3 regions of the Candidatus Clostridium eludens genome follow, and region 3 is predicted to be linked to each of the others. Evidence: riboswitches for the same ligand, from Rfam matches in the RefSeq annotation. Region 3 holds a riboswitch; each other region holds the start of a gene.

Region 1 (12,556 bases), on a different contig from region 3:
AGGACTTATGCTTGGCAGCGATGATTATATGACTAAACCTTTTAGCCCTGTGGAACTAGTTTTAAGGGTTAAGAGCATATTTAAACGTATGGAGATTGAAAGAACTGCCTCAAGTAGTATGGTAATACATATTGAAGATATAACAATATATACAGAAGGAAGATATGTACTTTGTAATAATAAAAATTTAAAATTTACGCCCATGGAATTTAATCTTTTATTATATCTTGCAAAAAATAAAAATAAAGCTGTTTCTAGAGAGGAACTTTTAAATAAAGTTTGGGGATTTGACAGGGAAGTTGATACAAGAGCTACAGATGATATGATTAAAAGAATTCGTAGAAAACTTACAGCTGTGGGTTCTAATTTAAAAATAGAAACATTATGGGGGTTTGGATTCATTATTTCAAGTCATAAATAATTACGAGAGGAATGCTTTTATGATAAAATCTAAAAGAAATATTAAAACTAGGATATTCTTTTCACATATAATTATAATTATGATATATGTACTTATAACATCTATGGTATTTAGAGTTTCTCTAAATGTATATATTAGAAGACAAATAAAGAAACAATTGATTTCAGCTGGAGAACTTATTAAGAGATCAATGAGTATTGAAAATTTTAATTCAAAGAATACTGAAGATAAAAGAGATATACAAACACTTCTAAAAACAGAAAGAATGTTAAAGCAAACCAAAACCTTTCTTGATTTGAATTATGCTGTAATGGATAAGAACAGCAATGTAATTTTTCCACAAAAAGAAAATTCTAGACAATATAATTTAGTTAACAATAATATTATACCTATAATGTTTAAAAGAAGAATATTTAATTTGATTAATAGGAGCGGAATCAGGTATTTTCGTGTACAGGGAAAGCAATATTGTGCTGTTATATATCCTATAAAGTCAAATAAGAGTGAAAATACTTCAGCAATGCTCATTTATGCTAATATGGATAAAAGCAAAAATATGATCTTTAAAGTTAATATAATATTATTTACTATTCTCATTATAACTGGATTAATAGCAATATTTGCATCTAATGTTGTGGCTAAAAAATTTTCCAGACCCATTATAGAATTGAGTAAATATGCTAAAAAAATAGGGGAAAGACAATATCATTCTAAACCTGGAATTTATGAGGATGAAGAGATAAACCAGTTATCTGAGACCATGTATGAAATGTCCCAAAAACTTTCAATGTATGATAATACTATGAAGACATTTTTGCAAAATGCTTCTCACGAGTTACGTACTCCTCTCATGTCCATACAGGGTTATGCAGAGGGAGTAAAATTAGGAGTTGTTGATGATAAAGAGGCAGCTATAGATATTATTATCGAGGAAAGTAAAAGACTTACTACCATAGTGGAAGATTTATTATATTTATCAAAAATAGATTCTATGCAGGAGTCAATAAATTTTGAAGATTTGAGTGTGGAGGATTTAGTTAGAAGCTGCATTGAAAGGGTGAAAGGGATGGCAGTTAAACTGGATAAAACTATTGAGTTTTTTAACTCGGGAAAAGATATATTAGTGAAAGGTGATGAAGAGAAGCTTTCCAGAGCTATAATTAATGTACTTGGAAATTGCATCCGTTATGCAGGCAAGGAGGTGATTGTAAATTTTAAAAGTGAAGATTCAAAATTAATTATAAATATAGTGGATGATGGACCAGGTGTTGATGAAAATGAATTAAAAAACATATTTGATAGATTTTTTAAAGGCAAGGGCGGCCAGCATGGTCTTGGACTGGCCATAGCTAAAAGCATTATTGATAAACATAATGGCAGTATAACTGCAGAAAATAATACCCATACAGGTGCATGCTTTAAAATAATACTGCCTTTGTAGAATTTGAAAACGGTGAATTTGATATTCTACCATAGTATTATATTGTTTCTATTGTAAATAATATTAATGAAAATAAACTTACAAGGAGGAACTGATAAAATGAATTCACAAGCAAGAGATAATATTCATAAGGCCAAAGAATCATTAAAAAATGCTCAACAAGGTTTGCAGGTGGCTGCAGGCCAGGTTGAAAATGGAAACATAAAAAAACAGATAGAAACTCAATTGACCCAAGTTGGTAACTGCCTTGAAGAATGTCAGAAAATAGCTTCTGGGCTAAGCACACATAAAGCTTAAAAGAACTTATTCAGAGGCGTAGTAGTACTTATCCCCCATCTTAAAGAAGCTGGGGGTTTTAGAAATGGCAACTAGCCTTTGGATAAATATTTATCATGATTCTTTTAAACTAAATGATATACCGCATTAATTTGATACAAATACTTTCCTTTAACTGCTTTAATGTATAATAAACTTTATTATACATATAATAAAAAAGTAATATTATGTAGTATATAAATATAATAATATTACAATTATGGAAATGTATAAAATAAAATAATATTTTATGAAATATTATATAACTTGAAAAAGATATAATAGGTGCTAAATATATCTTCTACAAAAAAAGGGAAAAGGAGATGTTAAGATAGTGAGTAAAGATTGTCCGAAGGTTGCTTATTTTTGTATGGAATTTGGATTACATTCTGATTTTAAAATCTATGCTGGTGGACTTGGAATACTGGCTGGAGATTATCTTAAAGCTGCTAAAGAAAGTAATCTTCCTGTAATCGGGATAGGAATAAGGTGGAAACAAGGATATGTAGAACAGCATATAGATAATAAACAGAGGATAGTGGACTCTTTCTACAATTATGGTTATGACTTCCTTGAGGATACAGGGGTAAAGGTAAATGTAAAAATAAGAGGAAGAGTTGTACATTGTAAAGTGTGGAAGGTAGATTGTTTTGGTAATTCAGAACTTTATTTACTGGATACAGACCTGCCAGAGAATTCTGACCGATGGATAACAGGTCAGTTATATGGATGGTTTGAGGAAGAGAGAATAGCGCAGGAAATAGTACTTGGAGTAGGTGGAATAAGGGCATTAAGAGCATTAAACAAAGATGTAGATATATACCATTTCAACGAAGGACACGCTGTTTTCGCAGGATTTGAACTTATAAGAGAAAGAATTGGAAGAGGAGAAGAGGCTTATGAGGCATGGAGAAAATGCAGAAATAGTATTGTGTTTACCACTCATACTCCTATTGTAGAAGGAAATGAATCCCATGGTCTTGATATATTACAATATATGGATGCTTATGATGGGTTAGATAGAAATTTTATAGAGCAAATAGGAGGAAACCCATTCAATATGACTGCAGCAGGACTCAGGCTTTCTAAAAAGTCTAATGCAGTTTCAGCTATGCATGGAAAAATAGCAAATGAAATGTGGAAAAATATTAATAATAGAAGTGAAATTATAAGTATAACAAACGGAATAAATGTAAAAACCTGGGGCAATGAACATATTATAGAAGCTGCAAAGAGAAAAGAAAATCTACTAGAACTTCATATGAGAAATAAAGTTAAGCTGATAGAGTATATACAGAATAAGAATGGAATAAAGCTGGATGAAGACAACCTTATTATAGGCTTTGCAAGAAGAGCGGCACCGTATAAAAGAGGAGATTTAATATTTAGGAATGAAGAAAAAATTTCATCCCTCTTAAAAAGAAAAAGAGTACAGATAATAATATCATTAAAAGCACATCCTCTAGATTTTACAGGTAAGGAAATAATAAAACATATTTTGACCATACAAGCAAAATATCCTGAATCTGTAGTATTTTTAGACAATTATAATATGGAAAAGGGAGCACTGCTTACAAGGGGTGTGGATGTATGGCTTAACAATCCAAGAGTTACCAAAGAAGCCTGTGGTACTTCAGGAATGAAAGCAGCTATAAATGGAGTGTTAAATCTAAGTACTTTAGATGGATGGTGGCCAGAAGCTTGCTGGGATGGAGTTACTGGATGGCAGATAGGTAATGGATTTATAGGTAAAAATGAGGTGGAGCAGGATATTCACGATGGAGAAAGTCTCTATGAAGTTTTAATCAATAAAGTTTTAGATGTTTACTATAATGATAAAAATAAATGGAATGAAATGATGATAGCAAGTGTAAATGCAATGGTGGAAAGATATTCAGCTAATAGAATGATTATGGAATATTATGATAAAATGTATAAGTAAATTAAAACGAATTATAATAAGTGTATAGTAAAAATTTTTGTTTTTATATAAGTTCTAGAATCATAAAAAACAAATTATATTAGTAAATTTTTGTGTGATTTTACTAATAGCTTTTAAAGATAAAATTTTATAAAGAAAAGAGTGATATAATGAAAGTTTTAATGATTTCCTGGGAATACCCACCTAAGACTATAGGTGGATTATCAAATCACGTGTATTATTTATCTCATTCTCTTTGTGAGAGAGGAAATGAAGTTCATGTGATCACCTGTGAAGAAGGTACAGCACCTATAGATGAAAATGATAAGGGAGTCTTTGTTCATAGGGTTACACCTTATGCTATAGATACCCAAGATTTTACTAAATGGGTAATGCAGCTCAATTTTGCTATGGTGGAAAGAGCCGTTAGATTAATAAATGAATCTGGAGAGTTTGATTTAATACATGTTCATGATTGGCTTACTGCTTTTTGTGCTAAGACTTTAAAATGGTCTTTTAGAATACCTCTAGTATGTACTATACATGCTACAGAATATGGAAGAAATGGCGGTATAAATACTGTAACTCAAAGATATATTTCTGCTACAGAATGGATGCTTACCTATGAATCATGGAAAGTAATTGCCTGCAGTAACTATATGAAGAATCAAATAAATAAAATATTCTCAGCTCCTGAAGAAAAAATATGGGTTATTTCAAATGGAGTTAATGTAGAAAAGTTTGAATTTGAATTTGATTGGCTTTCATTTAGAAGAAAATATGCCATGGATAATGAAAAAATAATTTTTTGCGTAGGAAGACATGTTTTTGAGAAGGGAATACATCTTCTTATAGAAGCAGCTCCTAGTATAATAAATAGATATAATGATTCCAAATTCATAATAGCAGGTACAGGTCCAATGACGGAGGAATTAAAAGATAAAGTCAGATATTCTGGACTGGAAAGTAAGTTTTTATTTACAGGATATATGGATGAAATGGAAAAAGATAAATTATATAGAGTTGCAAATGCAGCAGTATTTCCATCCCTTTATGAACCTTTTGGTATTGTAGCTTTAGAAGCTATGGCGGCAGGATGTCCTGTAGTTGTTTCTGATACAGGTGGGTTAAGTGAAATTGTGGAACATGGCAAAAATGGGCTTAAGTGTATAAATGGAAATGCTAACAGTATAGCGGATAATGTAGTTGGACTTTTATATGATGAGGAATTTTCCAAATATATTAGTGATAATGGAAAAGATACTGTAAAGGATGAATTTACCTGGAACAAAATAGCAGATCTTACTCTGAGAATGTACCATCAGGTTTTAGAAGAAGCCGGCGGTACAGAATGGAGAAAATTAAGCAGTGAAAATAATCATTCTGCTTTTAGGGAGGATTACATGGTATATAAAAGTTTAAATGAGGAAAATGAAGCTTTAAAGAAGATTGCAAAACCTGATGATAACGAAGATTTAAAAGATAACTTTAACGAAGGAGAAATTTTAGAATACTATGAGGATCTTAAAGTGAGTAGGAAACAAGATAAAAAAGAAAATCAGGATATGAAAATTAAAGTAGGTGCTGGTGCTAAAAGTAAAGGCGGAACTACTACAAGAAAGAGGAGCAGTACTAAGAATAAAGAGAAGAGCAAGGTTTAAATATTAAAATGGATAAAGGGTGTGATGGTTATGAAAGCTATAATAATGGCCGGAGGAGAAGGAACCAGGTTAAGGCCCTTAACCTGTAACATACCTAAACCCATGATGCCTATAATGGGGAAACCCATAATGGAATATGCCTTAGAACTGCTTAAGAATACTGGAATAGAGGATATTGGAGCTACCTTGCAATATTTACCTGATGAAATAATAAATTATTTTGGAGATGGTAAAGATTTTGGAGTAAATATAAGTTATTTTATAGAAGAAACTCCACTGGGTACTGCAGGAAGTGTTAAAAATGCTGAGGCATTTTTAAATGATACTTTTGTTGTTATAAGTGGAGATGCCCTTACTGATATAGATCTGTCAAAGGCAATTGCCTATCACAAGAGTAAGGGCGCTGTGGCAACTCTCATACTTAAAGAAGAACCGGTACCTCTGGAATTTGGTGTTGTAGTTACAAATGCCCAGGGCAGAGTAACTGGCTTCTTGGAAAAACCAGGGTGGGGAGAAGTATTCAGCGATAAGGTAAATACGGGAATATATATTTTAGAGCCGGATATATTTAAATATTACAATAAAAATAAAAAATTTGATTTTAGCAGTGATCTTTTTCCGCTTCTCCTGAAAGAAAAAGTACCTGTGTTTGGATATGTGGCAGAAGGGTACTGGTGTGACATAGGAAGTATTGACCAGTATATGAAATGTCATTTCGACATATTAAAAGGGCTTGCGCATATAAACATAAAGGCACAAAAATACAGTGAAGATATATGGATAGGTGAGGATTGTGAAATAAGTCCTGAAGCTAAAATTTCAAGACCGGTGTATATAGGAAGCGGCAGTAAAATATATAACAATGCACAAATTGGCCCCTATACCGTATTGGGTGAGAACAATATTATATCTCCAGATGCCACCATAAAAAGGAGTATACTTTTTAATAACTGCTATATAGGAGATAAGGCACAGATAAGGGGTGCCGTACTCTGTAAAAAAGTTCAAGTTAAATCTCAATGTTCTGTATTTGAAGAAGCTGCTGTGGGAAATGATACTATTATAAAAGATAAGGCCATAGTAAATCCAGGGGTTAAGATATGGCCAAACAAGATGATAGAAAGCGGCACTATGGTAAGTTCCAATATTATATGGAGAGAAAAGGCTTCTAGATCTGTTTTTGGTAAAAATGGTATTAGTGGAGAGATAAATGTAGATATAACTCCAGAATTTGTATCAAAGCTGGGTTCTGCCTATGGTTCTGTTTTAAAGACAGATTCTAGGGTGGCTATAGCCTGCAGTGACAATGGAGCGGCACAGATGTTTAAATATTCTCTGGCTACAGGACTTTTATCTATGGGTATGGAGGTTATGGATTTAAAACAGATGCCAATGGCATTTATAAGGCAGTCTGTTCTTTTCTTCGGAGCACAGGCAGGAGTCTATGTATGTGTAAATGCTAGTGCACCGGAAAAGGTTACTATAATATTTATGGATAAAAACGGGTTGAATATAGATAGAGCTATGGAGAGGAAGATAGAAAGCAGTTTTACAAGGGAAGATTTCAGGAGAGTAAAACCAGATAAGTTTAAGCATATGGAAAATATATATAACTGCCTGGAGTATTATGCCAGGCAGCTTATAAATGGACTTTCACTTGAAAATATAAAGAGCCAAAAGTACAGGGCAGTTTTAAGCATAGAAGATCCTATGATTCTTGAAATAATGAAAGGGATTTTAAAGGAGCTTAAAGTAGAGATGAAATTCTATGATAAGTTCGGTGATACTAAGGGTTTGGCAAGGAAGGTTATGGAGGATAGTGCCAATTTGGGAATTGAAATAGATGAAGAGTGTGAAAAACCGGTTATTATAGATGAAAAGGGAAACATAATAAAAGACAATTTGTACGATGCTTTAAATGCATTGGTTATGTTAAAATCTCATGACATAAAAACTCTGGTAGTTCCTGTTACAGCCTCTTCCACTATGGAGAAATTGGCTAAAATGTGTGGGTGTAAATTTATAAGGACTAAAATAGCGCATAAATTTATACTGGAAACTTATTTAGAAAATGTATCCAATATAAGTGAAAGGGATATGGTAAGTGCATACCTCATGACACTGGACGCGGTAAGTGTGTGTACAATGACTATTAATTTTATGGCAAACTGCAATAGGTCTCTTTCACAGATAACTTCCACTATTCCTCAGTATTACAGCATGAAAAAAGAAATAAAATGCCCCTGGAATATGAAGGGAAGGATAATGAGAAATCTAATAGAGGAAAATAGTTCAAAATCTATAGATTTAATTGAGGGTGTAAAACTTAACTTTGAGGATGGATGGACATTGGTGCTGCCAGATGCAGATGAACCTTTATGTAAGGTATATACAGAGTGCAGGGACTATAAGAAGCTCAATCAGCTTACAGAAGATGTTTTGACTAAAATTACAACTATAACTAAACAATGTTGAACAATTAAAATAAAGGATTAAAAGTTAAGAGTTATAGATGAGTTCTTTAACTATTCTTAACTTTTAATTTTTAATTTGCAGGGGGATGTAAAAATATGAAATCTAATATAAATTCCGAGTATTATATGGAAGCAGAAAATAAATATTTAAAATTAAGACAAATTTTAAAAAAATGTAGAGAGGAAAATAGAAGAACTTTTGAAGATATATCAAATAGCTGTAGATTTAACCAAGAGGAATTAGAAAATATAGAAAAAGGCATAGATAAAGATATAACTCATTTTTTAATATATGCAAAGGCATTGGGTATTAGCATAAATTTAAGTTATAAGGAAAATTATAAACTTCGCTAAAGATTTTAGCGAAGTCATTTTATGCTCATTTTTAATTTGTAGAATCCTGTCGTATTTAAAAATTATATTTTTGTGCAATGTATATTAAAATAATAATAAAGTTAGACAAATGTGTGTCGATATATATAAAAAATCATTGTTTTATGTATGATTATAGGATGCATTTTTGCAAAATATACAGCGATAATGGTTTAATCTCAAAAGGGGGGATTCATATGAATTTTAACAAAATAAAGCTTTCTAATAAATTGAGGATTGGATTTTCATTAATGATTATATTAATAGTAGGGGTGTGTTTATTGTCGATATATGGACTAAATCAAATTAACCAGAATATTGACCAGCTTGTGAATATAGAAAATAAAAAATTGAGTTTGACATATGATATGAGGGAATGTGTAAATAAAATAGCTGTCAGTGTAAGAAATATAGCTGTTACCAGCGACATGAAATATATGGAGGAACAAAAGAAAATAATAGATAAAAATACAATTCTTTATAAACAAAAGGAAAAGCAACTTGAAGCATTAATTTATACTGAAAAAGGTAAGACGCTTTATAAAAATATACGAAATAATGACGACAGTGCATTTTTACAATTTGATAATTCAGTTAAACGAGGTATGAAAATTGATGTAACAAATGAGGAGCTTCAAGATATACTTAACGGATTAAATAAGACGGAAAATAAACTATTATCAAGTATACAAGATATGGTGGATTTTCAAGAACAATTAGAACAATCAAGAGCTGAGATTTCACAAAAAACAGTAAATAATTCTTTAAAGGAAATAGTGGCTTTTTTAATAGTAAGTATTTTAATGGGTATGTTGTTTACACATTTTATAAGGAAGAGTATTTTAACTCAGATTAAAGAGGTAGTAGATGGTGCATCTAAATTGGCGGAAGGCAATTTGAATTTTAAAATGAAGGTAGTTTCTAATGATGAAATAGGACAAACTATTAAAGGCTTAAATAGTGCAATTGAAAAGCTTAATAAGAGTATGATTTCCATAAGGAGTGAAAGTGATAGTATTCTTGGAAGCAGTGAATTAACAAATAAAATGTTTTCAGAGATAAGTTCTGAAATTGAACAAATATCAGCTTCTACAGAAGAAATATCTGCAGGAATGGAAGAATCCTCTGCTGCAGTTGAAGAAGTAACATCCATGGCTACTACAGTGAAGGAAGAAGTGAAGATCACAGAGCAAAAATCACAGGAAGGATTAGAAATGGCCTTAAATATACAGGAAAAAGCAGTTGCTATCAACAATGATTCTATTCAATCAAAAAAAATTGCAGAAGAAATATATATAAAAACAAGGACAAGTTTAGAAAAGGCATTAAAAGAAGTCACTGTTGTTAATCGAATATCAGAAATGGCATTAAGTATAGATGAAATATCAAAACAAACTAATCTGCTAGCATTAAATGCAGCAATAGAAGCTGCAAGAGCTGGTGAACAAGGAAAGGGTTTTGCAGTTGTTGCAGAAGAGGTGAGAACACTTGCGGAAGAATCATCAGAGGCAGTAGCACAAATACAAAGTGAAGTTCATATGGTTTTAGCTGCAGTTGAAAAGCTTTCCAGTTCATCTAGAGATATTTTGGAGTTTATAGAGAAGGACGTTTTAAAAGATTATGACAAACTAATTTCCACTAGCAATGAATACAAAAAAGATGGGGATACTTTAAAAGATATAGTTGCTAAATCTGCAGAATCTTCTAAAAATATTTCTGATTCTGTTGATCAAATTGCAGCAAGTATGGAAGACATAGCAATTTCGGTATCAGAAGTGGCTAAGACCACCGCAGATATTGCTTCAAGTGTGAATCAGGTTAATAATAGAAATGAATCTGTATTAGCAGAAACTAATAATAACGAGGAAAGTGCCATGAAATTAGGAAAGCTTATTAAAGGATTTAATTTAAATTGAAATATATTTTTTACTTGATTACTAATAAATCCTATGATACCATTATGTAATAAGAAAATTGAATATTATGTACAGGGGGGCTGGTGTTTCTGGCTGAGATTAAGAAGTAAATTCTTTGACCCTAAACCTGATCTGGGTAATGCCAGCGTAGGAAGTTGTTTGTGTAAATATGTTACTGATAAAAGCATAAGTCTACGGATTTATGCTTTTTGTTGTACATATGATTTTTTTATAAAATTTACCAGGAAAGAGGATGAAACCATGAATTTTACTACTCAAATGGATGCTGCTAAAAAGGGAATTATTACAAGAGAAATGGAGGTAGTATCCACAAAAGAAAGTATGGATGTAGAAGTTTTAAGAAATCTTGTAGCTGAAGGTAAAATAGTAATACCTGCAAATAAGAATCATAAATCATTAGATGCCCAGGGTGTTGGACAGGGATTAAAGACTAAAATAAATGTTAACTTAGGTATATCAAAAGATTGTGCTAACATAGATATGGAACTTGAAAAGGTGAAAACTGCAATTGAAATGAAGGCAGAAGCTATAATGGATTTAAGCTCCTATGGTAAAACTGAAGAATTTAGAAAAAGAATTGTAGAGATGTGTTCTGCCATGATAGGCACAGTACCCATATATGATGCAGTAGGATTTTATGATAAGGAACTAAGTGATATATCTCCTGAGGAATTTTTAGCTGTAGTAGAGAAGCACGCTAAGGATGGAGTAGATTTCATGACCATACATGCGGGAATCAACAGGGAAACTGCAAAGGTATTCAAAAGAAATAAAAGGCTTACAAATATAGTTTCAAGAGGAGGAGCTCTTTTATATGCATGGATGGAACTAAATAATAAAGAAAATCCATTTTATGAATACTATGATAAAGTTTTAGATATATGTGCAAAATATGATGTAACTATAAGTCTTGGAGATGCCTGTCGGCCAGGCAGCATTAATGATGCCACAGACGCCAGCCAGATAAAAGAACTTATAACTCTTGGAGAACTTACAAAAAGAGCTTGGGAGAAGAGTGTACAGGTCATGGTTGAAGGACCAGGACACATGTCTTTAAATGAAATAGCTGCCAATATGCAACTTGAGAAAAAGTTGTGTCATGGAGCACCATTTTATGTGCTGGGACCTTTAGTTACAGATATTGCACCGGGATATGACCACATAACAAGTGCCATTGGTGGAGCTATAGCAGCTGCAAATGGTGCGGATTTCTTATGTTATGTTACTCCAGCAGAGCATTTAAGACTTCCCAATCTTGAAGATATGAAAGAAGGTATTATAGCTTCTAAGATAGCAGCACATGCTGCCGATATAAGTAAAAATATAAAGGGCGCAAAGCAATGGGATTATAAAATGAGCAAGGCAAGAAGAGAGCTTGATTGGGAAACAATGTTTAATCTAGCTATTGATCCGCAAAAGGCAAGGAGATATAGAAAAGAATCTATGCCAGAGCATGAAGATACTTGTACTATGTGTGGAAAAATGTGTGCTGTGAGAAATATGAATAAGGTGATGGAAGGAAAGAACATAAATATTTTAAGGGAAGAAGATTAGGGCTGTTTTTAAACTCACATGAAGTTTTTTAACTTTGCGTGAGTTTTTTACATCATCTTAATTTGGCATCTGTACATAATAATTATATCTTTATTGTAATAAAGAATATAAAAAAATTTTAAAATAAATGGTATAATATTCACTGTAAATATGACAGATATGGGAAGTTGCAGGTACTTCATTGATATTTAAAGATTTTTGCTTGAATAGTATAGGGGAGCTATAAATTATGATTGAATATGACGGTTTTAATGAAGTTAGTATTATAAGAGAGGTTATAGATAATAAAAGAATACTTGTTAAGTATCAGCCAATTGTGTCCTTAGTAAAGAAAAAAATAGTAGCATTTGAAGCGTTAAGCAGAGGAATAAATATTTTAAATTCGGAAATTATACCTCCACTTAAAATGTTTGAATATGCTCGTAATAATGGCCTGTCAACTATACTTGATAGATTATGT
Region 2 (12,556 bases), on a different contig from region 3:
TGATTTCAATAAGTACAATACTTTCCTTGAGAATACTATTAAGAATTTTACAACTACTCAAATAGTAACAAAAGTCAGTGAAAGAATCGTAGATTTTGCAATTTCATCTATATTCGATATGTTGTGTCCTGACATAATGATAAATAATCTATGTGACAAAATAATTTCTGGTAAAAAGGTATTGCATAAGAATAATCTTCAAAATCAAGTAAAGAGGCATGATAAATTGATTTATAAGCAAATAGAAGGACTTTTAATTAATGTAAAAACAAATTTAAGAAACCAGTTAATTAAAGTATTTATTATATCTATAAACATCAGTGAAAATATGGAAGAGTTAGTTTCAATTGCATAATTAAATTGTAAAAAGTCTTTGACTGTGGTCAGAGGCTTTTTGTTGTTAAATAAAATACAATAGAGGAAATGTTAGGCTCAGCACTGGCATTTTTTAAATGTTTAAATTCTAGGTAATGTGATAAAATGTAAGAAAGAATCGAGTTAGTTAAGCTTTAAGAAGGTGAAGTAATTGATTAAAAACTATATGGAAGACATGGTAGATAGATTAGTGCCTAAAGTTTTAGAGAATTACGATAATATTTGTAAATGTCCTAAGTGTATTGAAGATATAAAAGCTATAGTATTAAATAATCTTCCCCCTAAGTATGTATCTAGTGAAAAGGGATTATTATATACTAAAATGAATGAACTTTCAGAACAATTTAATACAAATATAGTGAAAGAAATAGCATTAGCTATAAATATTGTATCTAAAAATCCTCTGTGTCACTGGATAAAAAAATAAATTTAAGTTGTAATGATGAATGAGTATCAAATTGTGATATAATATTCAATATGATTTAATATAAATTATTAGAACAGGGAGATTTGATATGAAGGCTTTATATTTTTCTAAAGTTCAAGAAGCCATTAGTTTTATTAGGGGAACTGATGAGAGTAGGGGAGTAGTTTTATTTTGTTCAGCAGACAATGTAAAAGAGTTGTCTAAGAATAATGATAAAGACATTGTACTTTGTTCAACTGCAGGAGAATATACATATGCAGGATATAAAGATGGGGTAATTACCGGTTTTGAATACGATAGAAAAGAAGCTGAAATTGTGGAAATTTCATATCCACCTATATTAAGTGTGAATGAACTCAAAAAGGCTTATGGGAATGTGAAGAACAATAAAAATGCTTTTATGCTGCTGTTGTGTGATGGGTTAAAAGGGATTGAAGAAAGTATTTTAAGCACTTTTTATTTCATAGATTCAAGTTTCAAAATTATAGGTGGCAGTGCTGGAGATAATGAGAGATTTGAAGAAACTTATATATATGTAGGTAATAGAAGAGTTATGAATGTTGCGTTGTTTTTTAACTTAAAAAGAAGGACAAGTATTATTAAAGAAAATATATATGTAAAAACCGAAAAAATACTCAGGGTTACTGAAGCTGACGTAGTAAGCAGAAAGGTAAAGACTTTTAATAACAAACCTGCAAGTACCGAATATGCATATGCAGTTGGAGTAAGCGAAAATAAGCTTCCAGAGTATTTTATGAGCAATCCACTGGGGAAATTATATGAAAATGATATACTTATTGCATCACCTATGAAAGTAAATGAAGATAAATCCATTACATTTTATAGTGAATTAATGGTGAATACTTTTGTATATCTTTTAAAGCCCGCAGAGCCTATTGGTGTATTGAAAGAAACATTAAGAGATGTATCCTTTAAACCATCTTTTGTTTTGTCAATAAATTGCATATTTAGAAAGCTGTTGTTTGTAAAAGATAAAATATGGGAAAATTTTGACAAGGAAATGATTTCATTTTGCAAGAATACAACCGGGTTTGTAAGTTATGGGGAACAATATTATAAGAAGCATTTAAATCAAACTATGGTAATGTTGATGGTGGAATAGAGGGATGAAAATATGTCAAAAAATTTTAATAAAAGAATTCATCATAAAGATATTGATGAAAATAATACAGAGTATGTGTTTCCATATACTACCCAAAGGAATCAGGATATGCAGAAGAGCAGATAGGAAAAGTTAAGGAGCACCTGCAGGATTTAGCTGAAAGCAGTAAAGATACTAATAATTTAATAGAACAGCTTTTTCAAAATTCTGTTAAAGAGTCAGAAAAGGTCAACAATGCAAAGACACAAAATGCCTATATGGATGAAGAAATGAATAATGTAGAAAAAATGTTTGGAGAATTTATATCTTTATGTGATAAATTAAAAACACAGTATGAAAGTATTGAAAAGTTTACAAATGTTATTTCCAATATAGCAAAACAAACAAACCTACTTGCACTTAATGCTGCTATAGAATCCTCCAGGGCAGGAGAATATGGAAGGGGTTTTTCTATTGTTGCAGGCGAAATAAAAAAACTGTCTGTTGATTCACAGGATAATGTAAAAGATATAGTAAATTCTTTAAAAGGTATGACAGAAATTATTAAAAAGCTAAATAATAAGTCCATGGAGGGAATGCATACAGTTTCTAATGCCGTTCAGAGTATCAAAAAATCGGACGTATTAATGGACGATATTGTCTTATCACAGGGAGAGTTTTTAAAACATTTTGGTAATGTTAAAAATTCTCAGAAAAATAACATGGGTGATGTTGAAAAGATAAATCATGAATTAACTAATATTATTAAAAAATCCAATAAGGATAAAAATCAATTTGAAACATTAATTATGGGTTCTCAGAAGAAAGCAGATTATATTTTAAATATTTTGCATCACCTAAATCAGATTAAAATTTTGTGGGAAAAATATAATTCAAAAAGTGTTAGAGATCATTAATAATACAACAGGGTCAAAGCAGGTTTCATAAAAAATAAGCCTATATTTGACCCTTTACTTATACTTAAATAATTGATATGTATACTTTTGAAATTATGCTGAATTTAGGTAACTTTTTCAATAGAATCAAGTTGCTCATTTGTAAAGATATTTTGTTTGTCCAATACTGCTATTAATAGAAAAGTACACAAACATACTAGCCATTCCATAAATATCACATGAGGAAATATTCTAAATGATGGTATTATCTGCCATAAAAATAAAACTATTATACTTACTAAAGTAGTGTAAAAAGCAGAACTCTTTCTGCATAATTTAGGACAAAATATGGTAAATAGAAATACTATAGTAAAGGCAGTACAGAGACTTAAGCCTATGGATATAGTTTTTAATATACCTGACATAGATAGAGCTAATACGAAAGTAAATATACCAAGTAGAATAACTGATACTTTATTAATTATAAGATATTTCCTATCATCTACTTTTGGATTTATAGATTTTTTATATATATCCTGTGAAAATAGTGTAGAAGCTCCTAGTAATAAGTTACAAGCAGTGGATACATCTGCCGCCCAGAGTGCTGCCAGAGTTATACCAGCTGCTACAGGATTTAATGATAATATCATTTTAGGTAGTGCCATAGTAGCACTTACATTTGGGAAAGAAACTTTGGCTGCCATACCTATTAAGGCACACAAAAATCCTATAGGAATCATACATAAACCGCCTATTATGAAGCCTTTTTTTGCTGTTTTAGAATCCGTAGCTGCAAAAGCTATTTGTACAGGTCCCTGCATAGACATAACCTGTGTTATCATAACTAGAAACCAGCTTAAAATTATCCATATGCCAGTTCCCTGAGTAAAGCTGAAATAAGGTACGTTTTGAGGCAGAGTCAATTTTATATGTTCAAGTCCTCCAGTTGATATTACAGCCAATATAGTACATAATATAATTCCTGCATATTTTAAAGGTACATTAAATAAATTACATAATCCTGCAGACCACATTCCACCCATAAAAGTTATTCCTATGAATACGCAGGCACTTACTATCATACCGGATTTTAGTGTAAATATTCCAGGTAAAAGTGAGGACAGAATAGAACCGCCTGCAATGTATTGCAGGGATACAACTACAATGAGAATAATCATCTGACATATAACGCAAACAAACCTTCCTTTTTCATCGTAGAATTTTCCAAAGAGCTCTGGTACGGTGGATACATTAAATTTTCTATATTTTTCAGCAGTGACAAGTCCCATAACTATAGCTGCAAATCCCCAGGCTACAGTATACCAGCCTGCTGCAAGACCTATATCATAGGCTTGTTCAGCAACGCCTATAGTTGAAGCTCCTCCAATGGCAAGGCCTATAAGTGAACAAGCTATCAATGGAGTTGAAAGTTGTCTTCCGGCTAAAGTATAACCTTCTCCGCCCTCTGATACCCTTTTTTTGGCGAAAGAACTTATTACAAAAAGCATTGCTATATAGAGTATAATTATTAGTAATGATACATTCATTTTTTAAACCACCCCTTCATTTTAGTTAATGATTCATAGAACACAATTTTTTAATTATAGTAAAAAGAATCCGCATTAAAAATTTAAAATACTATTCAAGTAAATATACTCTTATCTTCCCCCCTTTAAAGCATTAAAGTAAATGCTGAAATTTATAGGATTTCTCATTTAAAACCTAAGTTATACGTATACATAGCATTTATTAGTTAAAATTTTATGTATAAATTAAGTTTAAACTCAGAAATCCTATATCTTATAAAATCACTGCCTATAAACTATAATGTAATGATTTTCACAAGTTATACGAATATAAAATAGACAGATATTATACAATGATATAAAATTAAATAAAAGAACGCCCCGGTTAAGGGACGAATTAATGGTGATACCACATAGACAGGTTACAAACCATTTTGCTATTGTGTTATGTTTATTTTTTCATCTTAACCTTTAGTATAATTTACATTATAATTGAAAATTTTTATAAATACAAAGGGGAAAATATGCATTAAAGACTAAATAGGTTAAAATTTTTACCTATATCTATATATTTTTATAAATTTCATTTTAATTCAAGTATAACTTTAATTAAGTAAATCAAAATTTGAAATATTAAATTAATTAGTGAAGATTTTAGGCTTTTAGAAATAATAAAAACTTCATCTGAAGGTAAGAATTTTGTTTGTATATAATATATAATATATATGTTGTAATAAAAAAATTAAATTTTAGTTATATATGGGGAGGTAATACAATGATAAAAATATTGGAAGGTGGAGAATTAGATTTAGATTTATTGGAAGTGGAGGATGTTATAGATATAAATATACTGCAAAAATTTCAAGATAATTTTGCCGAAAGCATGAATATAGCCAGTGTGACGGTGGACAAACATGGAAAACCTGTAACAAAACCTAGTTCCTATACTAATTTTTGTTTAAATCTTACACAGTCTACTGTTAAAGGAGTGGCCAGATGTGCAGAGTCCCATAAAAAAGGGGGAAATGAAGCAACAAAACTTGGCAAACCGTATGTGTATACCTGTCATGCAGGCTTAATTGATTTTGCTGCACCTATAATGATAAAAGGCAAAACCATAGGTACAATATTGGGTGGACAAGTTATGTATTCCCATCCTGGAGAAACTCGTTTTAGAGATACTGCTGCTGAAATAGGTGTGGATGCTGATAAATATGTAGATGCTTCAAATCATGTATATAAAGTAAGTGAGCAAAATGTAAAGGCGGCATCTGAAGTATTATATGTAGTTGCCAATGCTCTTTGTAAAATAGGTTATGAATCAATTTTAGTTGGAACAGTTGCTAGAAATCTTTCCGAAAATTTTGAACAGATTTCAGCTACCATGGAAGAATTGGCTGCATCGTCCTTAAATGTTAGTAATAATCAACAAGTTTTAAATGAGGAAATAAATAGGGTTAAAAGTATATCTTTAGAGATAAATACTGTATTAAATTCTATAAAAAATATAGCAGAACAGACAAAAATGCTTGGTTTGAATGCGGCTATAGAAGCTGCCAGAGCGGGGGAATTAGGCAGGGGTTTTGGAGTTGTTGCCAGTGAAATAAGAAAATTATCTGAAGATTCAAAAGCTACAGCTTCTACCATCGTAGATCTTACTAGAAAAATACAGGAATCTGTTGATAAGACCACTGAAACTTCTAATGCTACTCTTCAAACTACAGAGCAGCAGACAGCAGCAATACAAGAAATTTCATCTAATGTTCAAGAAGTTTCCACAATGGCAGATACTCTAAATGAAATGGCAAATTCAAAAATATAAATTAGTAGTATTTATTTACTTATTTTTCAAAATATAAAATAGATATTTATTATTAGTATATTTTGTGAAAAAAGGAGATTTTAGATGAATCAAAATAGATTTATTATAAATAAAGGCATTAAATGCTATTATATTATACAATATTTGCAGCTAATAATTGGATGTGGAATAACAGCATTAGGATTTAACTTATTTCTTGCACCTAATCAAATAGCTTCTGGCGGAATAGCAGGAATATCTTTATTAATAAAGCATGTAGATTATATAGAACCTGCAATTACCCAATGGCTGGGAAATATAATATTATTTTTTATAGGTTTATTTTTATTGAGTAAAAAATTTATGATGAGAACTGTTTTTGGTTCTTTAGTGTTACCTTTATTTATATTTTTAACCACTAATTTGCACCCAGTTACCCTGAATCCACTTTTAGGCAGCATATATGGAGGATTACTTTCGGGTATTGGTCTTGGTTTGGTTTTCAAAAGTGATGCATCTACGGGAGGTACTTCTATAGTAGCTAGTATTATAAATAAATATGCTGGTATAACCATTGGTAATTCCCAAGGAATAATAGATGGAGCTGTAATTGTTGCTGCTGCATTTGTATTCGATGCAGAAAAAGCTCTTTATGCAATTATATCTTTATTCATAACCAGTAAGGCTATTGACTTAATACAATTAGGATTTAGTGGGTCCAAGGTAGCGTTTATAGTTTCCAGTAAATCAGAAGTTATAAAAGATGTCATTATAAAAGATTTAAATAGAGGAATTACAAAAATTTCTGGATTTGGAGGATATACTGGGGAAGAGCGTACAATTTTAATGGTGGTTATGAATCAATCTGAGGTAAATATATTTAAGAGTTTAATAAAAAGTATTGATACAAGTGCGTTTATAATAATTAGTGATACCTATGAAGTTTTGGGTCAGGGATTCAATTTAAATAGAGAAATTAGAAAGCAAAATCAAATTAAATAATTTCTTTGCAGTTATTAAAGTTTTTTATTTTTTTATCATAATTGTATGGTATGTAGGTTAAAATTAACCTGCATACTATAAATATAAAATTATAAATATATTTTTATAAAATGGGTTTTAGCTGCCCATTTTTTTATATGGGATATATTTAAACTGTTAGGAGTATGCTGGGATATTAGAGGATGATCATTATAAAAAGAAGTAATGATTGCTGAATGTGCAATTCTACCTCTAGCATTTTCATAAAATATTATATCACCTAATTCTAACATAGATACAGAGGGTACTTCCATACCTTTAAGGCCCTGTGATTTTTCTTCAGCATTAATTTTTAAATACCAATAAAGAGAACCAGCTACAGACCATGAAACTGACCAACTATCACCCGATGATTTGAGATTATTTTTATACCACCATGGATTTTTATCTGTGAACACCATAGGAGCCCCTCCTGCTTTCAAACATTGAGAGGTAAAATTTGTACAATCACCTCCATCATTGCCATACACAGAAAAGTATCTATAAGCAGGGTTTGGCACTATGGCATAATTTATAGCATAGTTTACTGCATTTGTTCTAAGGTATGAGGAATTATCTTTATAATTCATAACTTCTCCATAAAATTAATTATGGTACATTTTATGTAAATATACATGAAAAAGTACATCATTTATATAATAGTTTCCATAAAAAATATGAATTTTATAATATGCTTCTTACTTTATTTATAGAATTTTTTTTCAGCTTTAAGACATACTATTTTTAGAATCATATGAATTTGGGGTGATTAATGGTGGAAAAGAAGCATAGGGGATTATCTGTATGGGAACTTACAATGATGGCACTAGGAACTGTAATTGGTGGATCTTTTTTTCTAGGATCATCTGTAGCTATTCATGCCGTAGGACCTCTTATAATTATTTCATATGTATTAGGAGGAATTTTAGTTTATTTTATTCTTTCTGCTCTTTCAGAAATGACAGTGGCAGATCCGGCACCTGGTTCGTTCCGTACTTTTGCCGGAAAAGCCTTTGGACCAGGAGCTGGATTTATTGTTGGATGGGTTTACTGGACTGGAATGGTTCTAGCTATGTCCAGTGAAGCGGCAGCAGTATCCATTTTACTGCGTAAATGGTTTCCTGGCATATCCATATCTTTATTTGGAAGTATGACTATCCTTGCAGTTACATTACTTAATTTGTTAGGTGCCAACAAATTGAGTAAACTTGAAAGTGGCCTTGCGGCTGTTAAGTTATTGACAATAATATCTTTTATAATTATTGCATTACTTTTAATTAGTGGTTTTTTAGGTGTATCTCCAAGGACCGGAACTGCCAAAGTAACTGGGGAACCTTTACTTTTAGGAGGCGTAAAAAGTATTGCAGGAAGTATGCTTACAGTGATGTTCGCCTATGCAGGGTTTGAAATAATTGGTTTGGCAGCTTCAGAAACGGATAATCCCAAAAAAATAATTCCAAAAGCTATCAGCTATACTGTAATAAGCCTTGTTGGACTTTATATAGCTTCCATATCTGCACTTTTGTTATTGATTCCTACTGGAGTTCTTAGTGAGAATTTTAGCCCTATGGTAGCAGCACTTAACAGATGGGGTATGAATTGGGCTGGAAATGTAATAAATATAGTAATGGTCACAGCTATACTTTCTACAATGTTGGCAGCTATGTTTGGTATTGGAAGAATGATTCGTTCTCTTGCAGATGAATCCTATGCTCCAAGGTGGTTAAAGGATAGAACAAAAGTACCTTATAGAGGCATGGTATTTTCGGGTTTTGTTATGTTTTTGGGACTAATGCTTGGACTTTTATTTCCTAGAGTCTATTTATTCTTGGTAAGCTGTGGTGGTTTTGCACTGCTTTTTACATATGTAACTATCGTTGCTTCACAAATCCGATTACGTAAAAAACATACCTATGGTGCGGAAGGAAGGCATCATATATATGTTTCATGGATTACTCTTATAAGTCTTATTATTGTTATTGCTAGTATGCCTTTTATTCCAGGTCAGGCATCAGGTCTTATAGCGGGTCTGATAATTATTGCTTTTTATTCAGTAGTATATATGTGTATGAAGTATTATATAAAGATTAAGACATATGGCATATCAGGTAATCAATTTAATGTAAAAAGACATAACGCCAGTTTTTTTACGGAATTTTCTAAAGAACTAATTGAAAAGAAAAAAAAAACCATACAAAGATACAAGGGGAAATAATAAATCAAGTTAAAAAGAAGGCTAGAGTGGTACAGCTGCTAGCCTTCTTTTTAAAGTTTAATTATGTGCTATTTTTTTGTTTAAAATTGTGGCTAAATGTTTTACTGGTAATACTGACATTATTGCAATACATATGGCACCTTCAATGGACATAAATATACCATTTACCATAAGAGAATAAACTGCCGGAGACATTCCTTTAGGGGCAAAACTTCCAAAAAAAATTACTCCAGATATAAAATGACATATAAATCTCCCTAAAAGAGCCAGCAGTGTACCTATAATTTTTCTATCTCTAAAATAACCAGCAATACCTAAAGCCATAAATGGTAGTGGATAATCAAATATAACTTGTACAGGATGGAGTATGTATGGATCTAGTATTAAGGTTATGATTCCATATAAAAATCCAGTAATAAAGCCTACTTCAGGCCCGTAAAGTAAAGCCATAAGTAGTATAGGTATCATACTCCCCAAAGTTATACTCCCTCCTTGTGGAAGGTGGTATATTTTAAATATTTGAAGTATAGCAGCCAGTGCCAGTGCTATGCCTATTTGAGTTATAAGCTGTGTAGTGAATTTAACATTTTTAACTTTGGCCCAAAATAGAATAAAAATAATTAGGGCAATTAATGCGAAAATAGAAGCTGGGTGAGATGAAATCTCTGTAATATTTTTTATTAAAGACATATAAAACCTCCTTACTTAGCTAAGGTGCCCAAAAGTCGTATTCCATAGGAATACGACTTGATTTTTTAGAATCCGCTTCCCTACGCTGGTGTTATCCAGATCAGGTAGAAGGGTTAACAAAATGTTGTTTCTCAGCCTATAAAGGCACCCCTAGCATTAAGTATTTAATTATTATATAATAATTATAATACATAATATGTAGTATTTCAATTATTACACTAATATGTGGTTTATAATTTGAAATAAATTTTGGAGGTAGATATATAATGGATATGAATGTGCTTTGGACAAACGAAAAAAGAATAGAGAGGACTATTGAGGCATTAAAAAAGAATAATATGAATGGTTTTTACATAAAAGATAGACAGGAACTTTTTAATAAAATAGAACAATTAGTTAAGAAAGATTCTGTAGTAAGCTGTGGAGGTTCTGCTACTTTACAACAAATAGGCCTATTAGAATATTTAAGGAGCGGCAAGTATAAGTTTTTAGATAGGGCGGCTGAGGGGATTACTCCAGATGAGAAGAAGGAAATACATAGAAAAACATTTTTTGCAGATGTATTTTTTACCAGCACTAATGCGTTAACTGAGGAAGGAGAATTATTCAATGTAGATGGCAGAGGCAACAGGGTTGCAGCTATGCTCTTTGGTCCTGATAAAGTTATAGTAGTCTGTGGTGTAAATAAAATTGTTAAGAACTTAGAGGAAGCTATAGAGAGAAATAAAAGGGTATGTGCTCCGGCAAATGCCAGGAGGTTAAATTGTAATACACCCTGTGCTAAAACGGGATATTGTGTGGATTGCAGCAGTAAGAGCAGAATATGTAACGAATATACCCTCATAAAAAAACAAATTGATGATTCAAGAATCTATGTATTTATACTTAATGAAAATTTAGGATATTAAATTATGTCACACGTAATTATGTTTACGTGTGACATTGATGTATAATGTTAAACTAAGGTTTTATTGAATATATTTGATAAACCTAGTGTAGATATTCTATAGTTCCCTTAATTTTGTAAATATTAATTTTAAGCTGATTTTATTTTCCACAGTTTGTTCTTAGACCGCTAAGTATTGAAGAATCAAGGCCTGAGCAATTGTATTTTACTCCATTAAGTGTTATGCAATTAGAAGAGTTTGTACAACTATTAGAGCTTTTACAGCTAGCAGGATCTACACAACTATTGGAGTTTTTGCAATTAGAATTTTTACAGCTAGCAGGATCTGTACAGCTATTAGAGTTTTTACAGTTAGCAAAATTTGTGCAATTAACTGCTTTTGTTGAAGGACAAGAAGATTTACAGAGTACAGATGCTATATTGTTGTTTACGCCAGATGCATGAACTGTTGTAGCAATTCCCGTATTTAATAATAATGGTGCTGCAAGTATTAAAGCTGAAAGTAATTTGTGTTTAAGTTTTAACATTTTCAATTCCTCCTAATTTTTAGTAGTATATGATTTTTTAGTTCATTTTCACCTTCAGAAATGGGTGTTTAAAGTTACTTAGGGAACTTTTAGCCTTATCCACTAAAAAATATTTCTATCTAAATTTATAGGTGTAAATGAATATCTTTAAGTGAATTTAAATATTTTTTCTATATGTGTAATATATAGAAAAATTGTAATTAGTGATTTATAAATAGTGACCCATTTCATTTTTGGAAATTTAGGTTTATCTATGTTTGTTATATTAACAGTATTTTTATGTTATATCATTATTAAATTAATGGATTTAATGGTATGAAAAGGCTATATAACAAATTTCATCATCATATATAATAAGATGTAAGAAAGATTGGTTCCATATATATCAAGTATAGTCAGATATTTTTCTTGAAATATATGCAATGTATGGAATAGTGCATTGGTAGGTATTTTATCTAATGAGACTATAGAACCTTAGTGATTAGGCAGTAATACAGATAAAAAATGTATACTATGGCTGATAGAATACAAATAATTACATATTAGTAGTAAAACCTAAATTTTACCGTAAATGAAGAAACATACATTTTTGAAGAAAATGTATAAATATTGTTGGAATAATAAATATATTTTGTATTTAATACATATTTATAGAAGGTTGTAATGGAAAAAATATTCTTTATGAGTAAACGGCGCTTAAATCTTATAATAACTTTATAAGTACATGTATTTTTATTTCTATTATCTGTGATTGGTTCCATCATTATTTTTATTAAAAATAATATTTTTTGTAGAATTATTTTTAATTATGTAGTAATATATACGTAACATATATGTCACTTTGAAACACCCTGTAGTTAGTTTTATTATAACTATTGAAAGGTGTTTCCTATTTTTTTGATAAAATTTTTATATAAGTTATATATTTAAAATAAATATGCAGAAATTTTATACAATATAATAGATTTGTATCTGAATAAAGAAATGTTTTAATATGTAATTAAGATATTATAATAGTTGAATATATGGTAAACATATTATAAGATATTAATATAGCTACAAATAAGAAA
Region 3 (8,863 bases):
TTTTAATATGTAAATTAGCAATGGTAGCCAAACAGCAGGAGCAGTTAAACCGTTTTATAGTAACTATGTGGTATATATTAACATCTTAGAAGTAGACCATGAAAGAAACGGTGTAGACAAAATAGATAAGCTGGAAACCGCTATTAATGATATACGTCAAAAGTATGGTTCTTCAATAATTAATCGTGCAATATTGAGGAAGAAAAAATGACTCCAGGTTAGTTTTAAACTGGGGTATGTTTTGCTGTCAAAAATAATTTTCAGCACCTATCTTTTTTATTCAAGTTATAATTTTACATCTAATCTAAGGACGGCTTAATTACTAGAGTTAACTAGTTTGTCTTTGCCCGGCTCTTTGATTATTTTATTTTGGTCCAGAAATAGTTTGAAAGTATAGCGTTAGGTTTGCTAGCCCTATGCTTTATTTTTTGGTAACTGGTATATTTCCAAAACTAGATCTTGCTCCATTTGGGGTATAAAGCTATATTTATTTTATCACTTTGAGCCGATTAAATAATATTATAAATAAAAGAACTTATTAATAAATCATGATAAATTTTAATAATTATTTTTAAGTTTGGTGACAAAAAGGTGACAAAAGTATAAAAAAAGCATTCTGGAATTTTCACCCAGAATGCTTTTAACCCTTGAAAATGCTTGGTGCCGAAGGCGGGACTTGAACCCGCATGCTGTCACCAGCGACGGATTTTGAGTCCGTTGCGTCTGCCAATTCCACCACTTCGGCATGATATAAGCCAGCTTGATTTACTTTTAATGTATATTAATTCCTGTAGTTAACATATAAAATAATAACAGGTGCTAAGGTATTTGTCAACTAGAATTTCAAAACTTGGCAGAAAATTTTTTACAGCAGTTTTAGTTTCAGAATAAGGATGCTTTCCTGTGTAGATGTCAGTATTATACTGATTATATTAGCACCTCTTATATAAAAGATATACATAAAAATAATTGATAACTAATCACTAAATACTACTCCATCATTTTCTTGTATAAGATTACTTATAGAATTTGCAATCTTATCTATCTGATTATAATCTAAAATATCTGGAGTGTCTGTAGATTTATGAACTAATTTTTCTATACCTTCCTGCACAAAAAAAACATTAGATATACCTGCTTTTTCAAAACTCGAGTTATCACCTCCAACGTTTACCTCTGTATCTGCAAATTCAATATTATCCTTTTCCAGAGTAACCCTTATAGTATATATAACTTGCTAGACACATTGCTTTTATTCTTTAAAGCAAATGTTCCTCCTGCTTTAGCACCTATAGAATCTATATTAATGTTATATAAGCTGTTGTATATAGATTTAGATTTAATCTCATTAACAAATGCACGACTTCCTACTAATCCTTCTTCTTCTCCATTAAATGCACAAAAAATTATGTCTTCATCAAAAGATTTTTCTTTAGACTTCTCTTGTAATGTATTAGCTATTTTTATTAAAGCAGATACACCGGAAGCATTATCCAAAGCCCCTCTAATAATTTTGCCATCTTGATATCCTATATGATCAAAATGTGCTGATACAATTACAGCATTTTTACTTTCCCTACCCTTTATAACACCAACAACATTATTAAGTATTTTATTTGTACCAGTATCATAATTATTATAAACTAATTGTGAATATCCATCATAGTAATTATCTCCAAACAAAGGTTTTAATCCTATATCTTTAAAAATTTTTGAGATATATTGTCCAGCTTTCTCATTACCCTTCGAACCAACAAATCTCCCTTCAAACTCATTTGAAGTTAAAGTATTAACTATTTCTTTAGTTGTTGGAATTTTTGCAGAATCCTGTACCTGTACTAGCTGCTTATTACTTTCATTAACTTTTGTAGCATTATGGTTAAATGCGCTTAAAAAGCATGATGAAAAAGTCAAAGTTATAACTGCAATGGTCCCCATTTTTAATATAGATTTAATAACAATCCCTCCTTTGATTGAATTAATGCTATATATGATAATTGTACCTTGGTTGTAATAACATGTAAATAAATGCATGGAAATATTAGTAAGGATTTTGCGTGAAATGTTGAATGTTTTCAGATCAAATAGATAAAAATGAAATATTAATAGAAGGGTGAGTGTGAAAAATTTGTGTGTGAAAATTTAGGTTGCAAATTTTTATTACTGTAGTAAAATAAAAGTAAAATATAATAGTCTTGTGGGGGTGCTTATAAAAGCTGAGAAGAGATATTCTCTAACCCTTTGAACCTGATCCAGGCAAAGCTGGCGTAGGGAAACAATATTATGTAGCCTCAAAGGCTTTTATTAAGTGTATGTTTTTCTGCATACACTTTTTGTTTTTGTTCCATTGAATCTAAGAATCACTTAACATAAATAGGAGGTGTTTACAATGAAAAAAGTGTTGACAATTGCAGGCTCTGATAGTTCAGGAGGGGCTGGTATACAGGCAGATCTAAAAACTATGAGTGCTCTTGGAGTGTATGGTATGAGCATAATTACTGCTGTTACGGCTCAAAATACAGTGGGTGTACAGGAGGTTATGGATGTAAGTCCTGAGATGGTAGAGGCTCAAATAAGATCTGTATTTGATGATATAGAAGTAGATGCAGTGAAAATTGGCATGGTTTCAAATAGTCATACCATATCTGTAATAGAAAAGCTTCTTATAGAATATAAGGCCAAAAACATAGTACTTGATCCTGTAATGATATCAAAAAGTGGATATTTTCTTTTAAAACCGGAGGCTGAACGGGCTATAAAGAATATGGTGCAGATTGCAGATATTATAACTCCAAATATTCCAGAGGCAGAAGTTCTTACGGAGTTAAAAATAGAAAGTAAAAAAGATATGGAAAAAGCAGCTTTTAAGATAAAAGAAATGGGGGCAAAGAATGTACTTGTAAAAGGTGGACACAGATGTAATGATGCAGATGACATTCTACTCTATGATGGCGATATATTAAACTTGCAGGGACACAGAATAAATACTAAAAATACCCATGGTACAGGCTGTACTTTATCCTCTGCTATAGCATCTTATCTTGCAAAAGGCTGTAGTGTTCATAAAGCAGTATATCTTTCAAAACAATATATAGCTAAAGCTATAGAAAATTCCTTTACCATAGGTAAAGGAGTAGGTCCGGTAGGACATCTTATTGAAATTTATAAAAACGCTGGGCTGGATTATTAGTAATTAATAACTAAATTAAATATAAAAGGAGACTAAAAAATGAGCAATTTTAAATTAGATGAAGTGTCAAAAGTATTAACGGAAGTTAGAAAAAGGGTACCACTTGTACATTGTATTACTAATTATGTAACCATAAATGATTGTGCAAATGTTCTTTTATCTTATGGTGCTTCACCAGCCATGTGTGAGGCATATGACGAGGTTTTTAATTTTGTAAAAATATCTTCTGCCCTATATATAAATGTGGGAACCCTTACTAAAGAGCAAGAAACGGCGGCAATTTTAGCCAGTATGTCTGCAAAAATCAATAATATTCCTGTAGTTTTGGATCCTGTAGCTTGTGCTGCCATCCCACGAAAAATTCAGGTTATAGATAGAATTCTCAAGGTTGGAAGAATTGATGTCATAAAGGGAAATATAGGTGAGATTAAATTTTTAGCAGGTGAAACTTCAAGTGTAAAAGGGGTTGATTCATTGGATACTGGAGAGGGTGCATTGGATTCCTGTATAGCTTTATCTGATAAATATAATTGTGTAGTTGCCGCTACTGGCAAAAAGGATTTTGTAGCGTATGGAAAAAATAGTGCCATAATTGAAAATGGAACAGAAATGTTAACTAAAATAACAGGAGCAGGATGTATGGTGGGGGCACTTTGCGGGGGCGCAGCAGGGGCTTTTGAAGACAAATTCATAAGTACTGTAAGTGCTATACTCTCCATGAATATAGCAGGAGAAGAAGCTTATAGAGAGGCTAAGGCTCCAGGAAGTTTTAGGGTTAAGCTTATAGATTACATATATGAATTAAGTGAAGAAAAATTGAAGAAAGAGGGCAAAATAACATGGAATTAGATTATAGTTTATATCTGGTTACAGACAGAAGTTTTTTAAAAGAAAAACTTCTCCATGAAGCTGTGGAAGAGGCCATTTTAGGCGGTGTTACTATGGTCCAGTTGAGAGAAAAGGATGCCTCCACAAGAGATTTTTATAGGCAGGCATTGGAAGTTAAAAAAATAACTGAAATTTATAAAATTCCTCTGATAATAAATGATAGATTGGATATAGCACAGGCTGTGGATGCAGAGGGAGTACATCTTGGACAAAGCGATATGCCTTTAACTACAGCAAGAAATATTTTAGGTAGGGATAAAATAATAGGCATATCCGTAGGTAATGTAGAGGAAGCTTTGGAAGCAGAGAAAAATGGGGCAGATTACGTTGGAATAGGAACGGTATTTTTTACGGGTACTAAAAAAGATATAGATACACCTATAGGTATAGAAGTACTGGAGAAAATATGCAACAGCATAAACATACCTGCAGTTGCCATAGGAGGTATTAATGAGAATAATTTTAAAGAAGTGCTATCTACTGGAGTTGATGGTATTTCTGTCATATCTGCCATCTTAGGAAAAGATGATATAAAGATTGCTGCTGAGGCATTACGCAAATAGGGCATGCTTAAAATAGTGTTGCCATCTGCGGCTTGTTATTTATTTTAGTATATGTAATATTACTATTGACTCATAAAGATAAAGGTTTATACTTTAACATATGAGTTATAGAAATGGTTAAACTGTGGAATATCTGAATAGATAAAATTCATAGAAAGGAAAGTAAAAATATGAGTATGAAATTTGTTAAGAAAATGCCTACTGCAGATGAAATTATAGAGGAAATACCACTGTCAAATTCTATGAAAGAAACTAAAAAAAATAGAGACGAGGAGATAAAAAAGGTCTTTACAAATGAAGATAATAGATTTCTTCTTGTAATAGGTCCATGTTCTGCAGATAATGAAGATTCTGTTTGTGAATATATAGGCAGGCTGGCGAAAGTCCAAGAAAAGGTAAAAGACGTTATTATTATCATACCTAGAATTTATACAAATAAGCCAAGGACCACTGGAGAGGGATATAAAGGAATGGCACACCAGCCAGACCCGCATAAAAAGCCAGATTTAATTGCAGGGATAAAAGCTATCAGAAAAATGCATATAAAAGCTTTAAATGAATACCATATGCCTGCTGCAGACGAGATGTTGTATCCAGAAAATTATACATATCTTGCAGATTTATTAAGTTATCATGCAATTGGAGCCCGTTCGGTTGAAGACCAGCAGCATAGATTTACTGTAAGTGGTATTAATATGCCTGTGGGAATGAAAAATCCTACCAGCGGTGATATAACTGTAATGTTAAATTCCATTAAGGCAGCACAGTTGAATCATACTTTTATATATAATGGATGGGAGATTGAAACAAGCGGGAATGCTCTTGCACATGCTGTTTTAAGAGGAGCAGTGGATTCTTATGGAAGAAATATTCCAAATTATCATTATGAAAATTTGATTAATCTTTCTAAAGAATATGAAAAAAAGGGATTGTTAAACCCTTCAATTATTGTAGATACAAACCATGCAAATTCCACTAAACTTTATAAGGAACAACCAAGAATTGCCAGAGAGGTACTTATGAGTAGAAAATATGATGCTACACTTAAGAATATGATTAAGGGATTTATGATTGAAAGTTACCTCGAAGAAGGCAATCAACACGTGGATGAAGGTACTTATGGAAAATCCATTACAGATCCATGTCTGGGGTGGCAGGATACAGAAAAACTAATTTACTATATTGCTGAAAATGTATAAATATTTTAGCGGTATGTTGTAACTATTAATATGTTTGTATGTTCACCTGTTAAAAATTATATTTACTCTTACCAGTAATTTCAATTATTCATTTTGAATAATACAATTATATATGTTAAAATACTATATAAGACATCTTGGGATTGGTTATGCATTGATTAAGGCTCTTTAGAATATGACATATTTACTGGGAGAGGGAGGTGATGTCACAATATGAACATTTCATTTTTAGGGGGAGCCAGAGAAGTAGGTGGAAGTTGTATACTTGTGAGAATATGTAATAGAAATATACTTATGGATTGCGGCATAAGACAGAGTTCTTCTAAAGATGCCCTTCCGGATTTTAAATCAATTCAGGAGCAGGGAGGGATAGATGCTGTAATTATAAGTCATTCTCACATGGATCATATAGGATCCCTCCCTATAATAAGTAAAGAATATCCCACAGCCAGGATATATACTACTAGAATGACAAAGGACTTAATGAGGGTACTTCTATATGACAGTTTAAAGATCATGAATAATAGGGAAGGGGAAATTCCTTTATATGCAGAGGAAGATGTTAAAAATATGTTAAATAATATCTTCCCCATAAACTATATGGTGGAATTCCCTATTTTTGAAGATATAAAACTTACATTCTACACTGCAGGACATATAGCAGGAGCTGCGTGTATTTATATTACCACGCCTCAGGGTTCTCTGTTTTATTCTGGAGATTTTTCTGTATTTTCACAAAAAACTGTAGAAGGATTAAAAGTTCCAAGGTTAAGACCGGATGTAGCAATTTTTGAAGCCACCTATGGAGACAGATTGCACTCCAACAGAGAAGTAGAAGAGGAACGGCTTATAGATATAATAAATGAATGTAAACAAAAAGGTGGTAAAATGTTAATTCCGGCTTTTGCTCTGGGCAGGGCACAGGAGGTATTGCTTACCATAAAAAAGGCATTGAATAAAAATTTATTAAAAGATATTAAGGTGTATGTAGATGGAATGATACGGGATATAAATAGAACCTATAAGTTAAATCCTCTATATCTTAAAAATTCTCTAGGTAAAAAAATATTAAAGGGAATTGAACCATTTTATGATGATAACATAATTTCAATAGATAATAATAAACTTAGGGAAAAAATATTAGAAGATAGGGAACCTTTAATAATAGTTTCAAGTTCTGGCATGCTTACAGGTGGATACAGTCAGTACTATGCGGAAAAGATAGCCCCTATGGAAAATGGATATATAGTTATGACAGGATATCAGGATGAGGAATCTCCGGGAAGAAAGCTCTTGGATCTTTTGAAAGAAGAAAAGGATAAGAAATTATATATAAATGAAAAAACAGTTCCTGTAAATTGTACAGTAAAAAATGTGGGACTTTCAGCTCACAGTGATAAAAGTGAAATAAAATCACTTATAAGTTTTTTGAATCCTGGGAATATATTTATAGTTCATGGAAATGAAAGTGTAATAGAAAATTTTTGCAGGCAGCTTTCCTCAGAAGTAAGGGGAAAAGTTTATGCACCTAAATGCAGTGAAATCTATGAGATGAATATAAATAAGCCTAGGAAACAATGGAAAAAGTCTTTGGATAAAGTTATGAATTGTGATGAGGAACTAAATGAAAATAACATGAAAAAATTATGGAAATTTGTATCGGTTAACTATGGAGAAAAGCTCTTTACCACAGAAGAGATGAATTATATATGGAATGGAAACAATAAAGTGAAAAATACTTTAGAGAATTTTCAAAGAATTATAATGAATTCTCCTTATTTTGAAAGTGACAATAGAAGATTATTTTTGTTTAAGTGTAAAAGTGAGGATGTAATTCAAGAAAGCCTAAAGAGAAAAGAACTTAAACCAAATGAATTAAGAGAACTTACCAATAAATATTTTAGTTGCTTTAATCCTAAAAAAGCAAGTTTTATGTATGATGAAAAAAAAGTAATTCTAAATTTTGATTTTCCGGCTGTGGTACATGAAAATATACATAGTAAAATAGAACAGTTTGAAAAGCAAGTAGGCTGGAAAGTAGAGATAAGTAATACTGTAAATATAAATGCAGCCTCTGAAATTGTAAATAGAATTTTACAGGATGTTTCTATTAAAAAGATATCTTATAGGTTGGAGCAGAGGCAGGCAGTAGTAATAACAAATTCTATATATGTTGTAGGAGAAGATAAGCTAAAGGAATTTCAAAATATTACGGGATTAAATTTATTAATTGAATGTGCTGAAGCTGGAGTAAAAGGAAGTACAGAGCATATTTATATGAAAGCTTCTGGCAGATGTGAAGCTATGGAACAAAATAAGGCTTTAAATTTAATTGAAGAGTTTTTTAGTAAAGAGGAATTCAAACCCTACAGAAAAGGTATCAAATCATGTTCTGATGAAAAATATATAGAACTTTCGTTTATAAGTTCTGTAATTGGAGAAAAGTATAAAACACATATTCAGCATTTAGCTAATATTACAGGGTGGAATATTAGCGCATCAAGCAGTGCAAACCAAAATGAAATAATAAAAATAGCGGCAGATATTTGTAAAAGAGAGAATATAAAATTAAAGAAAAATCCATCCTTTAATAGCGTGAATTTAAGTTTAGAACTAAAATTAGAGAACGTAAATATAGAAAATTTAGATAATGTAAAAGCAGAATTTGAACATAAAACAGGATGTACATTAAAATGGTGATATTTTGGGTATATTCAAATAAATAACTAGCCAGCATGCTAGTTATTTATTTTCAGATACTCTTAAAATTTACAGAGAGCATTGAATTATTTTGTCTAATAATTCTGTAAAAGATATATTTACTGCATTAGCACTTTTAGGAAAGAGGCTATTTTTAGTGAGTCCTGGTAGAGTATTCAGTTCAAGCACATAGGGAATTTTATTTTCTAGTATCATATCTACTCTAACGTATCCTTTGCACTTGAAAAGATTCCAGCACTTTCTGGATATTTCTTCAATTTCATTTTGCAGTGGTTTCTCAAATTCTACTACTATTTCATCAC

The links. Region 3 has a riboswitch for thiamine pyrophosphate ahead of thiD (bifunctional hydroxymethylpyrimidine kinase/phosphomethylpyrimidine kinase). Riboswitches for the same ligand answer to the same signal wherever they lie in the genome.
Region 1: linked by a shared signal. The riboswitch ahead of thiC (phosphomethylpyrimidine synthase ThiC) and the one ahead of thiD (bifunctional hydroxymethylpyrimidine kinase/phosphomethylpyrimidine kinase) in region 3 are both predicted to bind thiamine pyrophosphate.
Region 2: linked by a shared signal. The riboswitch ahead of thiT (energy-coupled thiamine transporter ThiT) and the one ahead of thiD (bifunctional hydroxymethylpyrimidine kinase/phosphomethylpyrimidine kinase) in region 3 are both predicted to bind thiamine pyrophosphate.

What each region holds. Positions count from the first base shown of each region.
Region 1 is NZ_JBJHZX010000007.1:69,858-82,413, reverse strand. It holds gene ACJDU8_RS06615 (response regulator transcription factor) at 1-421, shown strand, start outside; gene ACJDU8_RS06610 (sensor histidine kinase) at 441-1,862, shown strand; gene ACJDU8_RS06605 (hypothetical protein) at 1,962-2,159, shown strand; gene glgP (alpha-glucan family phosphorylase) at 2,512-4,119, shown strand; gene ACJDU8_RS06595 (glycosyltransferase family 4 protein) at 4,269-5,759, shown strand; gene ACJDU8_RS06590 (sugar phosphate nucleotidyltransferase) at 5,790-8,234, shown strand; gene ACJDU8_RS06585 (hypothetical protein) at 8,330-8,587, shown strand; gene ACJDU8_RS06580 (methyl-accepting chemotaxis protein) at 8,803-10,521, shown strand; TPP riboswitch at 10,585-10,692, shown strand; gene thiC (phosphomethylpyrimidine synthase ThiC) at 10,783-12,096, shown strand; gene ACJDU8_RS06570 (EAL domain-containing protein) at 12,326-12,556, shown strand, end outside.
Region 2 is NZ_JBJHZX010000026.1:11,153-23,708, reverse strand. It holds gene ACJDU8_RS16520 (hypothetical protein) at 1-355, shown strand, start outside; gene ACJDU8_RS16515 (late competence development ComFB family protein) at 527-802, shown strand; gene ACJDU8_RS16510 (FIST signal transduction protein) at 891-1,925, shown strand; gene ACJDU8_RS16505 (methyl-accepting chemotaxis protein) at 2,195-2,821, shown strand; gene ACJDU8_RS16500 (sodium:solute symporter family protein) at 2,926-4,347, opposite strand; gene ACJDU8_RS16495 (PocR ligand-binding domain-containing protein) at 5,102-6,148, shown strand; gene ACJDU8_RS16490 (YitT family protein) at 6,233-7,129, shown strand; gene ACJDU8_RS16485 (amidase domain-containing protein) at 7,219-7,737, opposite strand; gene ACJDU8_RS16480 (amino acid permease) at 7,923-9,362, shown strand; gene thiT (energy-coupled thiamine transporter ThiT) at 9,420-10,052, opposite strand; TPP riboswitch at 10,113-10,214, opposite strand; gene ACJDU8_RS16470 (lactate utilization protein) at 10,319-10,960, shown strand; gene ACJDU8_RS16465 (hypothetical protein) at 11,100-11,486, opposite strand.
Region 3 is NZ_JBJHZX010000040.1:15,691-24,553, reverse strand. It holds tRNA gene ACJDU8_RS20330 (tRNA-Leu) at 659-745, opposite strand; gene ACJDU8_RS20325 (hypothetical protein) at 977-1,132, opposite strand; gene ACJDU8_RS20320 (M28 family peptidase) at 1,219-1,914, opposite strand; TPP riboswitch at 2,190-2,292, shown strand; gene thiD (bifunctional hydroxymethylpyrimidine kinase/phosphomethylpyrimidine kinase) at 2,390-3,190, shown strand; gene thiM (hydroxyethylthiazole kinase) at 3,230-4,039, shown strand; gene thiE (thiamine phosphate synthase) at 4,030-4,641, shown strand; gene ACJDU8_RS20300 (3-deoxy-7-phosphoheptulonate synthase) at 4,788-5,840, shown strand; gene ACJDU8_RS20295 (MBL fold metallo-hydrolase) at 6,054-8,540, shown strand; gene ACJDU8_RS20290 (D-alanine--D-alanine ligase) at 8,610-8,863, opposite strand, start outside.